Regions from separate parts of the Allobosea beijingensis genome, predicted to be linked through region 2. Evidence: predicted binding sites of a transcription regulator. Region 2 holds the regulator's gene; the other holds the start of a gene.
The links. Region 2 encodes LexA, which represses DNA repair genes until DNA is damaged. Its sites were predicted from a motif close to TGTTCNNNNTGTGTTCNG; they were not measured.
Positions count from the first base shown of each region.

Region 1 (4,444 bases), 1.6 Mb from region 2:
TGGCGCCGGCCTCGATGCAGCGCTCGCCGAGGTCGTGGCCGGGCGCTCGGGCGGCGCCCCGCTCGACCTCGCGCTCGCCGGCGAGGACGGCCGCTCCGCCAAGCTCTACCTCACCCCCGTCGCCGGCACCGAAGGCGGCGACGGCGAGCGCGCCATCGTCTACGCGCTGGAAACCACGGCCGAGCGCAAGCTGCGCGACAACATGGACCAGGCCGGCAAGATGCAGGCGGTCGGCCAGCTCGCCGGCGGCATCGCGCACGATTTCAACAACGTGCTGCAAGTCATCATCAACGCCTCCGAGTTCCTGCTCGCGAGCCACCGGCCGACCGATCCGTCCTTCCCGGACATCATGCAGATCAAGCAGAACGCCTACCGCGCCGCGGCGCTGGTGCGGCAATTGCTCGCCTTCTCGCGCCGCCAGACCCTGCGCCCGCAGGTGCTGGAGCTTGGCGAGGTGCTTTCCGATCTCTCGTTGATGCTGAAGCGCGTCGTCGCCGACAAGGTCACGCTCGATGTCCGCCAGGGCCGCGATCTCTGGCCGGTCAAGGCCGATCTCGGCCAGCTCGAGCAGGTCATCGTCAACCTCGCCGTCAACGCCCGCGATGCCATGCCGGATGGGGGCAAGCTCGCGGTCCGCACCCGCAACGTCGCCCGCGAGGACTGCGCCTCCTTCGGCCACGAGGCACTGCCCACAGACGATTACGTGTTGCTGGAGGTCGAGGACACCGGCACCGGCATCCCGCAAGAGCATCTCGACAAGATCTTCGAGCCCTTCTTCACCACCAAGGAAGTCGGCAAGGGCACGGGCCTCGGCCTCTCGATGGTTTACGGCATCGTCAAGCAGACCGGCGGCTACGTCTTCGTCGACTCGACCATCGGCAAGGGCACGGCCTTCCAGATCTTCCTGCCGCGCCATGTCCCGAGCCAGGAGGAGATCGCTGCCGAAGCCGCCGCCAAGGAGGCGCCGAAGAAACTCGCAGCAGACCATACCGGCGCCGGCGTCATCCTGCTGGTCGAGGACGAGGACGCGGTGCGCGCGCTGAACGCCCGCATGCTGGTCTCTCGCGGCTATACCGTCCACGAGGCGGCATCCGGCGTCGAGGCGCTCGATCTCTTCCTGCAGAACGACGGCAAGATCGACCTCGTCGTCTCCGACGTGGTGATGCCGGAGATGGACGGCCCGACGCTGCTCGGCGAATTGCGCAAGCGCAACCCGAACACCAAGGTCGTCTTCGTCTCCGGCTATGCCGAGGAGGCCTTCCGCAAGAACCTTCCGGAAGGCGAGGAATTCCACTTCCTGCCCAAGCCCTTCACGATGAAGCAGCTCGTTGAGACCGTGAAGGCGGCGATGGGCTGAAGGCCGGCGGCGCCCGCCCCGGGCACCATTTCCCGTCACGTGCCGCCATCTCGTGACAGCTGCTGACACCTCTCCTGACAAAAACTGACACCGAGAACAAAAAAAGAACTTGATAGCAGGAACAAAGCGTGACCATTCTCATGTCAAGACGCATTGAGATGTCCCCCTCGCCCTGCCATAAGGAGCCCGAAACGTGAATCAGGCGAATCTCAAACTCGTGGAAGGCTCCTCGATGGACAAGGCCAAGGCGCTCGATGCGGCGCTCTCCCAGATCGAACGCGCCTTCGGCAAGGGTTCGATCATGCGGCTCGGCAAGAATCCGCAGGCGATCGAGATCGAGACGATTTCGACCGGTTCGCTCGGCCTCGACATCGCGCTCGGCGTCGGCGGCCTGCCCAAGGGCCGCGTCATCGAGATCTACGGGCCGGAATCCTCGGGCAAGACCACGCTCGCGCTGCACACCATCGCCGAAGCCCAGAAGAAGGGCGGCGTCTGCGCCTTCGTCGATGCCGAGCACGCGCTCGACCCGGTCTATGCCCGCAAGCTCGGCGTCAATCTCGACGACCTGCTGATCTCGCAGCCCGATACCGGCGAGCAGGCGCTGGAGATCACCGACACCCTCGTCCGCTCCGGCGCGATCGACGTGCTCGTGGTGGACTCCGTCGCGGCGCTGACGCCCCGTGCCGAGATCGAGGGCGAGATGGGCGATGTCCAGCCGGGCCTCCAGGCCCGCCTGATGAGCCAGGCCCTGCGCAAGCTCACCGCCTCGATCTCGCGCTCGAACTGCATGGTCATCTTCATCAACCAGATCCGCATGAAGATCGGCGTGATGTACGGCTCGCCGGAGACCACCACCGGCGGCAACGCTCTGAAATTCTACGCATCGGTGCGCCTCGACATCCGCCGCGTCTCGACGCTGAAGGAGCGCGACGAGGCGACCGGCAACCAGGTCCGCGTCAAGGTCGTCAAGAACAAGGTCGCGCCACCCTTCAAGCAGGTCGAGTTCGACATCATGTTCGGCGAGGGCATCTCGAAGGTCGGCGAACTGATCGATCTCGGCGTCAAGGCCGGCATGGTCGAGAAGGCCGGCGCCTGGTTCTCCTTCGACAGCCAGCGCCTCGGCCAGGGCCGCGAGAACGCCAAGACCTTCCTCAAGACCAATCCCGACGTCGCAGCCAAGATCGAGGCCACGATCCGCCAGAATTCCGGCCTCGTCGCCGACCGCATCCTCGATCAGGCGGACCCGACCGCGGACGATCTCGACGAAGGCGAAGCCTGAGACGGCCTCCCGATCCGGGACGAATGCGCGGGCGGCCTTCGGGTCGCCCGTTTTCGTTTGCCGATAAGGCCTTGCGGGCTGTGCGCTGCAACGAGCTTTCTGGACAGCGGCGAGCGGCCTGACTAGAACCGGACCTTCCCGCCGGGCGCGCCCGGCCTCCTGCCCCAGATCAGAGCGCAAAAGAGCGATGAGCGGCGTCAACGATATCCGGTCGACCTTCCTCGACTACTTCAAGTCCCAGGGCCACGAGATCGTGCCGTCGAGCCCGCTCGTGCCGCGCAACGACCCGACGCTGATGTTCGCCAATTCGGGCATGGTGCAGTTCAAGAACGTCTTTACCGGCCAGGAGAAGCGCCCCTATTCGCGCGCCACCACCGCCCAGAAATGCGTCCGCGCCGGCGGCAAGCACAACGACCTCGACAATGTCGGCTACACCGCCCGCCACCACACCTTCTTCGAGATGCTGGGGAACTTCTCCTTCGGCGATTATTTCAAGGAACAGGCGATCAACCACGCCTGGACGCTGGTTACCCGCGAGTTCGGCCTGCCCAAGGACAAGCTGACGGTCACCGTCTATTCCGAGGACGACGAGGCGCACGCGCTCTGGAAGAAGATCGCCGGCCTGACCGACGACAAGATCATCCGCATCCCCACCTCGGACAATTTCTGGCGGATGGGCGATACCGGCCCCTGCGGCCCCTGCTCCGAGATCTTCTACGACCATGGCGACCATATCTGGGGCGGCCCGCCCGGCTCGGCCGAGCAGGACGGCGACCGCTTCATCGAGATCTGGAACCTCGTATTCATGCAATACGAGGAAGCTGCCGGCGGCATCCGCACTAGCCTGCCCCGCCCCTCGATCGATACCGGCATGGGGCTGGAGCGCATCGCGGCCGTGCTCCAGGGCACGCATGACAACTACAATATCGACCTCTTCCGCGCCCTGATCACAGCGATCGCCGACCTGACCTCGGTCGATCCGGACGGCCCGATGAAGGCGAGTCACCGCGTCATCGCCGACCATCTGCGCTGCTCCGCCTTCCTGATCGCCGATGGCGTGCTGCCCTCGAACGAAGGCCGCGGCTACGTGCTGCGCCGGATCATGCGCCGCGGCATGCGCCATGCGCAGCTCCTCGGCGCCAAGGAGCCGCTGCTCTACAAGCTCGTGCCGGCGCTGACCCGCGAGATGGGCCGCGCCTATCCCGAACTGCTGCGCGCCGAGGCTCTGATCACCGAGACGCTGAAGCTGGAGGAAACCCGTTTCCGCACCACGCTGGCGCGCGGCCTCACCCTGCTCGACGACGCCTCGAAGAACCTCACCGCCGGCCAGAGCCTCAAGGGCGACGTCGCCTTCACGCTCTACGACACCTATGGCTTCCCGCTCGACCTGACGCAGGACGCCTTGCGCGCCCGCGAGATCACGGTCGATGTCGAGGGCTTCGATGCCGCCATGCAGCAGCAGAAGGCCAAGGCGCGCGCCGCCTGGTCCGGCTCCGGCGAGGCCGCGACCGAGACGCTCTGGTTCCCGCTGCGCGACAAGGTCGGAGCGACCGAATTCCTCGGCTACGACACCAGGACGGCCGAGGGCGTCGTCACCGCGCTGATCCGCGACAATGCGGAGGTCCAGTCCCTGAAGGCCGGCGAGAGCGGCTTCATGCTGGTCAACCAGACGCCGTTCTATGGCGAATCCGGCGGCCAGGTCGGCGATTCCGGTGTGGTCAAGGCGCCGGGCACGCTGGTCGAGGTCTCCGACGTCCAGAAGAAGCTCGGCGATGTCTTCGCCCACAGCGTCACCGTCAAGGAGGGCG
Region 1 covers NZ_CP132359.1:3,258,765-3,263,208, reverse strand. The annotation lists gene cckA (cell cycle histidine kinase CckA) at 1-1,357, shown strand, start outside; gene recA (recombinase RecA) at 1,590-2,636, shown strand; gene alaS (alanine--tRNA ligase) at 2,824-4,444, shown strand, end outside.
Region 1: a site for LexA is predicted at 1,450-1,467, ahead of recA (recombinase RecA). Genes of this name have one in related genera too.

Region 2 (4,444 bases):
TCGTGCTGCTGCGCGAGCCGGAAGCGCTGCTTGGGCCGAGCTTCCAGATGTCATTCGGTGCGGTCGCGGCGCTGATCGCCTTCGCCGAACGCTGGGAGAGAAGAGATCGCAGCGAGCCGCCATCGGCTTTGCCCTGGCCGCTCGGGCCGATCTGGACCGCGGCGCTCGGCATCCTCGTCACCACCATGCTGGCGACCGCCGCGACCGCGCCCTTCGGCGCCTATCATTTCCAGACCTTCAACCCCTTCGGCCTGCTCGGCAATGCCATGGCGCTGCCCTTCGTCTCGCTTTTCGTGATGCCGGCGGCGGTGTTCGGCGTGCTGGCCTATCCGTTCGGGCTGGACTGGCCAGCCTGGGCGTTGATGGGGCTCGCTTCCGACGTCGTTCTGAAAGTGGCACGCTGGGTCGCGACCATCGACCATTCCACCGTGACGCTCGCCGCCTTCGGTCCGGCTGTGCTGGCCTGCTTCGCGCTGGCGCTGCTTTGGCTGACGCTCTGGACCACGCCCTGGCGCTGGCTCGCGGCTCTGCCGCTGGTCTTCGGCGTGGCCATTGCCGGCAAGCCGGAGCGGCCGGAGATCCTGATCGAGCGTGACGGCTCCGGGTTGGCCGTGCGCGGCCCGGACGGGCGCCTCGCGATAGCGGGCAAACCCAGCCGCTTCGTCCTGCAGCAATGGCTCGCCGCCGATGGCGACAGCCGTTCACCCGACGATCCCAGCTTGCGCGCCGGCATCGCCTGCGATCGTCTGGCCTGCATCGCGCAGACGGCCGAGAAGCGCACCGTCTCCTACACGCGCGAGCGCCTCGCCATCATCGAGGACTGCCTGCGCGCCGATCTCGTCGTTACCGCCATCCCCTGGAACGGGGCCTGCAAGGCCAGGCTCGTCGAACGTATGGCACTCACGCGCGATGGCGCGACCTCGCTCTACCGGACGGCATCGGGATGGAGCAGCCGAACTTCGGAACCGACCACGGCCGATCGTCCGTGGTCCCGCCGGCGCGAGCCGCGTCCGGCTGTGTCGGCAAGCCCGCCGACCAGTCAACCCGCAACGGCGCAGCCTGCATCAGCCTCCGACACCGAAGCCGAGGTCGATACCGAGCGCCTTCAGTAGCGCCGCATCAGGTTGACGAGGCGGCCCTGGATCTTGACCCGGTCGGGGCCGAGTACGCGGGTCTCGTAGGCCGGGTTCGCGGCTTCGAGCGCGATCGAGGAGCCGCGCTTGCGCAAGCGCTTCAGCGTTGCTTCCTCATCGTCGATCAGCGCCACGACGATGTCGCCGGTATTGGCGGTGTCCTGCCGGCGGATGACGACGGTGTCGCCGTCGAGAATGCCGGCCTCGACCATCGAATCGCCGCGCACTTCCAGCGCGTAATGCTCGCCGGAGCCGAGCATGTCCGGCGGCAGCGAGACGGTGTGGCTGCGGCTCTGGATCGCGGAGATCGGCGTGCCGGCCGCAATTCGTCCCATGACGGGAATGGCGATGGAATGCCGGCTATCGTCCTCGGCGGGCCGAGGCTTGGCGACGCTCGGCTGAGCACCGAGGCCGCCTTGCACGACGGCGGGGCTGAAGCGGGGCCGCGGCTGCGGGGCGCCGAGCCCGTCCGGCATCTTGATGACTTCGAGCGCGCGCGCCCGGTTCGGCAGGCGGCGGATGAAGCCACGCTCCTCCAGCGCCATGATCAGGCGGTGGATGCCGGATTTCGAGCGCAGGTCGAGTGCGTCCTTCATCTCGTCGAAGGAGGGCGGCACGCCACTTTCGCGCAAGCGTTCCTGGATGAAGCGCAGGAGTTCATGTTGCTTGCGTGTCAGCATGGTCGCCGCCAGCCCCTCAAAGCGCAGAATCGAAACAAAGCACGAACACTATACGCGTTCTGCTTGTGTTCCGCAAGCCGCTACCGCAAGGGCAGGATCCGGCAGACATCGCCCTTCTTCGCCGGAGCGGCATGGGCCGGTCGGATCGTCAGGGCCTGCGCCCGCGCCAGCGTGCCGAGCATCGAGGAATCCTGCCGGTCGAAAGGCGTCGCGACCCAGCCCTCAGACGTCAGCGCAAGCTCCGAGCGCAGGTAGTCCTCGCGCTCGTCATTGCCGGGCATGTCGCGGCCGAGAATGGCAGGAATGCTGCGGTCGCGATCGACATCGGCGATGCCGAGCAACGCCTCGATCAAGGGCAGCACGAAGAGGTGGCCGCAGACGATCGAGGAGACGGGATTGCCCGGCAGGCCGACCACGACCATCCGGCCAAGCCGCCCGGTCATCATCGGCTTGCCCGGCCGCATCGCGATCTTCCAGAAGCCGAGAGCCATGCCGGCGCGTGTCAACGCCTCCTGTACGAGATCGTGCGCCCCGACCGAGGCACCGCCCAGCGTGATCAGCGCATCGGCATCGGCCTCGCTCGCCCTTGCGATCTTCGCAGCGAGATCGGCATGGTCGTCGCGGGCGATGCCGAGATCGAGCACGGTCCCGCCGGCCTTTTCAACCAGAGCGGCCAGCGAGAACGAGTTCGAGGCGACGATCTGGGCGCGGCCGACCGGCTCGCCCGGAGCGACCAGCTCGTCGCCCGTAGCGAGAATCGCGACCCGTGGCTTGCGCCGAACGGGCAGAGTCGGATGCGCCATCGCGGCGGCAAGCCCGAGCGCGGCGCTGTCGAGCACGCGCCCGGCCTGCAGCAGCACGTCGCCTTCGTGGAAATCGAGCCCGGCGGCGCGCAGGAATTTCCCTTTCGCCGGTGGTATCCGGACACGGATCACCGGGCTGCCGACGCCATCGGCGTCTTCCTGCATCAGGATGGTGTCCGCGCCCTCAGGCACCGGCGCGCCGGTGAAGATGCGCACGGTCTGACCTGGCCCGACGGCGCCCTCATAGGCCCGTCCGGCGGCGGATTCGCCGATGACCGAGAGCGAGACGCCTTCCGACATCTCGTCGCCGCGCACGGCGTAGCCGTCCATGGCCGAATTGGCGAAGGGCGGTTGCGTCCTCAGCGCCTTGACCTCGCCCGCCAGCACCCGCCAGGCGCATTGCGCGAGCGGCAGGGTTTCCGCACCGGTCGGCCCCGGAATGCTGTCGAGCAGTGCCTTGCGTGCGACGGGGACCGGGGTGAGTGCCATTAGCCTTGCTTCGCCTCGTAGTCGCCGGACTGGCCGCCGGATTTGTGCAGCAGGCGGATATTCTCGATCCGCATCGCCCGGTCGACGGCCTTGACCATGTCGTAGACGGTGAGACAGGCGACGGAGACGGCGGTCAGCGCCTCCATCTCGACGCCGGTCTGGCCCTTCATCTTGACCTCTGCACGCACGCGCACGCCCGGCAAAGCCTCGTCGATATCGAGATCGACGGCGATCTTGCTCAGGAGCAGCGGGTGGCAGAGCGGGATCAGTTCATGGGTGCGCTTCGCCGCCATGATGCCGGCGAGGCGCGCGGTCCCGAGCACATCGCCCTTCTTGGCGTTGCCGTCGCGCACGATCGCGATCGTCTCCGGCGCCATGACGATCTGGCCTTCGGCGATCGCCATGCGGGTCGTCTCGGCCTTGCCGCCGACATCGACCATATGCGCCTGACCTTGCGCGTCGAGATGGCTGAGCCGGCTCACGCCGCGACGGCCTTGCCGGTGAGCAGCGCCTGCGTCGCGGCGGTGACGTCGGCCTGCCGCATCAGGCTCTCGCCGACGAGGAAGCTGTTGACGCCGCTGCGGTTGAGCCGGGCGATGTCGGCATGGGTGAAGATGCCGCTCTCGCTGATCACGATCCGGTCAGCCGGGACACGCGGCGCCAGACGTTCGGTTGCCGCGAGATCGACATTGAAGCTGCGCAGGTCGCGGTTGTTGATGCCGAGCATCCTGCTTTCGAGCTTCAGCGCCCGGTCGAGCTCGGCATCGTCATGGACCTCGACGAGAACGTCCATGCCGAGTTCGCGCGCGGTCTTGTTCAAGGCCCTGGCGGTGGCGTCGTCGACGCCGGCCATGATGATCAGGATGCAATCGGCGCCCCAGGCGCGGGCCTCGTAGACCTGATAGGGCTCGTAGAGGAAATCCTTGCGCAGAGCCGGCAGGCCGGCAGCCTCGCGCGCTTCGGTCAGGAATTCAGGCTGGCCCTGGAAAGAAGGGGAATCGGTCAGCACCGAGAGGCAGGCCGCCCCGCCAGCCGCATAGGCGCGGGCGAGCGAGGGCGGGTCGAAATCGGCGCGGATCAAGCCCTTGGACGGGCTCGCCTTCTTGATCTCGGCGATCAAGGCCGGCGTACCCTGCGCGAGCTTGCCGGCCAATGCATCGGCAAAGCCGCGCGGCTTCGAGGCCGCACGGGCGCGGCGCTCGATCTCGGCCTGCGGAACGGCCGCTTTGGCAGCCGCGATTTCCTGGCGCTTATAGGCTTCGATCTTCGCGAGGATATCGGTCATGCCGGCCTCACGCGTTCGAGGCTTTGATGAGCGCTGCGAGCACGGCCTTGGCCT
Region 2 covers NZ_CP132359.1:1,625,853-1,630,296, forward strand. The annotation lists gene Q9235_RS07880 (ComEC/Rec2 family competence protein) at 1-1,112, shown strand, start outside; gene lexA (transcriptional repressor LexA) at 1,106-1,813, opposite strand; gene Q9235_RS07890 (molybdopterin molybdotransferase MoeA) at 1,894-3,105, opposite strand; gene moaC (cyclic pyranopterin monophosphate synthase MoaC) at 3,105-3,587, opposite strand; gene trpC (indole-3-glycerol phosphate synthase TrpC) at 3,584-4,390, opposite strand; gene trpD (anthranilate phosphoribosyltransferase) at 4,398-4,444, opposite strand, start outside.